Regions from separate parts of the Rhizobium sp. P2_G2 genome, predicted to be linked through region 2. Evidence: predicted binding sites of a transcription regulator. Region 2 holds the regulator's gene; the other holds the start of a gene.
The links. The regulator PhoB, encoded in region 2, activates phosphate uptake and scavenging genes when phosphate is short. The targets are predictions, from matches to a motif close to TGTCATNNANCTGTCAT.
Positions count from the first base shown of each region.

Region 1: AC1D06_RS23325 (DUF2794 domain-containing protein) is a predicted target of PhoB. The motif match lies at 1,417-1,433, and genes of this name have one in related genera.

Region 1 is NZ_JBFUFF010000037.1:28,226-30,625, reverse strand. Features, by position in the region: gene AC1D06_RS23335 (amino acid ABC transporter permease) at 1-43, opposite strand, end outside; gene AC1D06_RS23330 (transporter substrate-binding domain-containing protein) at 62-859, opposite strand; gene AC1D06_RS23325 (DUF2794 domain-containing protein) at 980-1,360, opposite strand; gene AC1D06_RS23320 (DUF1223 domain-containing protein) at 1,565-2,332, opposite strand.
Region 2 is NZ_JBFUFF010000002.1:38,581-40,980, forward strand. Features, by position in the region: gene AC1D06_RS02495 (hypothetical protein) at 1-216, shown strand, start outside; gene phoB (phosphate regulon transcriptional regulator PhoB) at 450-1,133, opposite strand; gene phoU (phosphate signaling complex protein PhoU) at 1,288-2,001, opposite strand; gene phoR (phosphate regulon sensor histidine kinase PhoR) at 2,228-2,400, opposite strand, start outside.

The DNA of each region.
Region 1 (2,400 bases), on a different contig from region 2:
AGTCGCCCGCGTCGGCAGATTGTGATGATTGGGGCGCCGACATCGAGACGGCGTTGTCGGTCTATTGGCCCATCTTGTAATCGAGGAACCACTTCTTGTTCAGCTTGTCGAAGGTGCCGTCGGCCTTCAGCGAGGCGATCGCCGCATTGACAGGCTTCTCTAGATCGGAGCCCTTGGGGAAAATGAAGCCGAAATCCTCGCTGCCGAGCGGCCCGCCGATCAGCTTGAGGCTGCCACTGGAGGCATCGACATAGCCCTTGCCGGCCGTACCGTCCGTCAGCACGACATCAACGTCGCCGGATTTCAATGCCTGGACCGTGGCGCCGAAGGTTTCGAACAGCTTTATCCGCGGATTATGCTCATTGCCGTCGAGCACGCTATAGACGGCGGTGTAGAATGGCGTCGTGCCAGGTTGGGCGCCGACCAGGCCATCCTTGAAGGCGGCGAAGCTCTTGGCTTCGGTGAATCGCTTCTCATCGCCGCGCACCAGCATGAACTGTTCGGAGCGCATATAGGGATCGGAGAAATCGACCTTCTGCTTGCGCTCGTCCTTGATGGTGATGCCGTCCATGCCGATATTGTACTGGTTGTCGGAGACGGCCTGGATCATCGCATCCCACGACGTGTTCTGGTATTCCACCTTGAAATTCAACCGCTTGGCGATCTCGTCCATCGCGTCATATTCCCAGCCGACCTGCTTGTTGGTCTTGGGGTCGACGAATTGCAGCGGCGGATAGGCGTTCTCAGAGACCACGACCACCTTGCGGCCCTTGAGGTCCGGCAGATCGGCGGCATGCGCGGCAAAAGGCGCTGCGATAACGGCGGCGAGGCCGAGAAGGAACGAGCGACGGAACGTCATGACGAAGGGCTCCCGAGATTGTGGCGGTTCCATGTCATAAAGATGAAGGGGTCGGCTTGGCAAGCGGCAAAGCGGAGCCGTGAGGAGCAACAGTCGCCGGACTGGGAGGGAGAATTTGTCTCAATCGCGGAGGCGCTGCACCTTGTCGAAGAATTTCAGCAGCTGGGCGAGCTCGTGGCCGCGCTTGAGGATGCGGCCCTGGGTGTTGACGATCGAAAAAGCACCCTGCTTGGCGGCGAATTTGGGGTTCTTCTCGATCTGGTAGAGCGGCAGGTCGCCGGAGCGCTTGAAGACCGAGAACACAGCCTTCTCCTTGAAGAAATCGATGGCGTAGTCACGCCATTCGCCTTCGCCGACCATTCGGCCATAAATCCTCAGGATCTGGTTGAGTTCGAGGCGGTGGAAGGTGATCGGCGCCGGATCGCGGGCATCGCGATAGTCCTTGAGATCGACCACCTGGCCTGCGGTGGTCGCTCCACTGTGCTCGGTCTGATCCGTCATGTCGTCCCTTACACGATGTTTCGCTGCCATTGCCGCTGCGATTCACCGGCGCGCCAATGACGAATTGATGACAGTTTGCCTGAAGAGGTCCGAATTGCAAGACCGATTTGATCGGTAATGTTCGGACTTCTGCGTCACATTGTCATGTGGGCACGGTCATTGCGGATGTCGAGGGGCCGAGGCGGGATGAGCCGTGACACGGCGTCACTGCGCGCCGAGCGCCGCATAGTTTTCCAGTATGGCGGCGCCGTAGATGCGGCCGGGATTGCCGTCCTTGTCATGCGCCTGCAACAGGATGGCGCAGCCGTCCTGGCCCTTTTTGGAAATCAACGCCGACGGCAGCTTGATGGTCATCGCCTTGCCATCCCACATGCCGACTGTTTCGAGCTTGGTTACGGCATTTCGGTAGGTTATCTGCTTGCCGGTATTCTCGCCCTTGGAGATCTCCACCGTGGTTTGCTTCTTGAAATAGGCCATCACGACATCGGCCTTGCCGACGCCGGAGCCGACCGTAATCGTCATCTCATCCTTCGTCAGGTCGGCATCAACGTCGACGGGCATGCCGTCGCCGTTCTTGCCCATGCGTTTGAGGTCGGCGAGGATCACGTTGGGATTGGTGGACTTGGCATCGGTCACACCGTTGAGCACGATCTGCGGCGTGAAGACGTTGTTGTTGCCAAGCATCTTCGCATAGCCATATTGGCGGTCGGTGTTTTCCTTCTGGCCGAGTGTGTCCTCCCAGCCGAGATAGTTCCAGTAGTCGATGTGGTAGGAGATCGCCACGACATTGCCGTCGCCGGCGATCTTGAAGAAAGCGGCGTCAGCCTTGGGGCAGGAAGAGCAGCCCTGTGAGGTGAACAATTCGACGACGCCCACCGGATGCGACTCCTTGACCTCTTCGGCCATGCAAAGCCAAGCCGGCGCTACCGCGAACAGGCAGAGCACAAGAGTTGAATAGAGTGGAAGCCGCATGGAAGTCCCTAGGTCCCGGATAACGGCCGACAGATGCACGCAAGATTGCGCGAGCCATGGCCTGCAAT
Region 2 (2,400 bases):
TCGCAGATCTATATCCAATGCGCCTTCGCCAGCCTCGGCGATTGCGGGCGGCATCGGTTCACGATCTCCAATGAGCGGGTGGATGAGCTGATCCAGGTGAAGTTTGATGGCAAGCAGGCGCCGAACGAGCCGGGGTTTGTGATCATCAACAGTGATCTGACTGGGCAGGGGCGGGCGATCCGGCTTTATGGGATCAGGATTGGGCCGGGGGCTTGAGCTGAAAGCAATGGCGCCTGGCGCCACCCCCCTCTGTCCTGCCGGACATCTCCCCCTCAAGGGGGGAGATTGGATGGGGCGCTCTTGCTGCCCCAAATTCCCATCGTGAATTCACTCTTCGTTGGCGATGTGGAGCGGTGAGCAAGCCTCTTGCCAATCTCCCCCCTTGAGGGGGAGATGTCCGGCAGGACAGAGGGGGGTGAACCGCAAACGCCAACGAAGCGAACGGCCAATCACACTTCCATCGCATACCCCGCACCGCGCACGGTGCGGATCACATCCGGCATGTTCGACAGATTGAGCGCCTTGCGCAACCGCCCGACATGGACGTCGACGGTGCGTTCGTCGACATAGATGTCGTGGCCCCAGACGCCGTCGAGCAGTTGCGAGCGGGAGAACACCCGGCCCGGCGACGACATGAAGAATTCCAGCAGCTTGAATTCCGTCGGTCCGAGGCGGATTTCGCGGGAGCGGCGGTGGACGCGGTAGGTTTCGCGGTCGAGCTCGACATCGCCGCATTTGAGGATCGAGGAAATGGCGTTGGGCCGCACCCGGCGCAGCATGGCCTTGATGCGGGCCATCAGTTCCGGGGTCGAGAACGGTTTGACGACATAGTCGTCGGCGCCGGTCGACAGGCCGCGGACGCGCTCGCTTTCCTCGCCGCGGGCGGTGAGCATGATCACCGGCAGGCGCTCGGTTTCGGGGCGCATCCTGAGCCGACGGCACAATTCGATGCCGGACACGCCGGGCAGCATCCAGTCGAGCAGCAACAGGTCCGGGACGCGCTCCTGCAGGCGGATATCCGCCTCGTCGCCGCGCGGGATCACCTCGACGTCATATCCCTCTGCTTCGAGGTTGTAGCTGAGCAGCGTGCCCAGCGCTTCCTCGTCTTCCACAACCATAATTCTCGGCTGCATGGTACTCTGCTCCGTCGGCAATCACGCCTGGCGCGTGCCCCGCGCCCAGGCGGCTGCGATTGTTACTACCGGCATAGTCTCGTCCGATGCCGGCGCTGATGATCGGCGGCCAGGGACGCCATTGGCGGCAGCTGGCCGAAATGCGCAATCGGCATCACTGGCCCGGCTGCACCACGGAAGCCGTATTGTCTTCCTTGACGCGTTCGCCGGTCGGCTGTTCGCCCGTCTTCATGTAGTAGATGGTTTCCGCGATATTGGTCGCATGGTCGCCGATGCGCTCGATGTTCTTGGCGCAGAACAGGAGATGCGTGCAGGGCGTGATGTTGCGCGGGTCTTCCATCATGTAGGTGAGCATTTCGCGGAACAGCGAGGTATAGACGGCGTCGATCTCGCCATCGCGCTGGCGGATCACCTCGGCCTTTTCCGCCGAGCGGGTGGCATAGACGTCGAGCACGTCCTTGAGCTGGGTCAGCGCCAGTTCGGAGAGATGTTCGATGCCGCGGGCGAGCGGCCGCGGAATGCCGGTGGTCTGCACGGCAATGACGCGCTTGGCGTTGGATTTGCCGAGATCGCCGACGCGTTCGAGATCGGCGGCGATGCGGATCGAACCGACGATCTCGCGCAGGTCCGACGCCACCGGCTGGCGCTTGGCGATCATCAGGATGGCGCTGTCGCCGATATCGCGCTCGGTCTGGTCCATGATCACGTCTTCCGAGATCACGCGCTGCGCCAGCGCCGAGTCCGACGTGACCAGCGCCTTGACCGAGTCGGAAACCATCTGCTCGGCCATGCCGCCCATTTCGGCGATGCGGCGGGAAAGGTTGGCCAGCTCCTCGTCAAAGGCGGAATAGATGTGTGCGGTCATCAATAGTCCTCCAACCGGCGGGCGGCCGGCGCGGTTTTGGATCGGCCGAAGCGGCCCCTATGTCCTGGGCCGCCGGTTATCCGGGTTGGCAAGGAACATAGGGTCGGCCAAGTTTTCATTAGCCGCTTTACGCCAGGGTTTTATGTCAAAGTCACGAAAGATTTATGACAGACTAAAGTGCTGAAAAGTCAATCCTTTCGGTCGAGCCGGAGGGATTGCTGCGTTTTTGTCAGAAGCGCACGGTGAATGTGCTGCCGCGGCCGAGTTCCGATCGGATGAGCAGGCGGGCGCGGTGCCGCGTCAGGATGTGCTTGACGATTGCCAATCCGAGGCCGGTGCCCTTCTTCGAGCGACTGCTCTCGACATTGACGCGATAGAAGCGTTCGGTCAGGCGCGGGACCT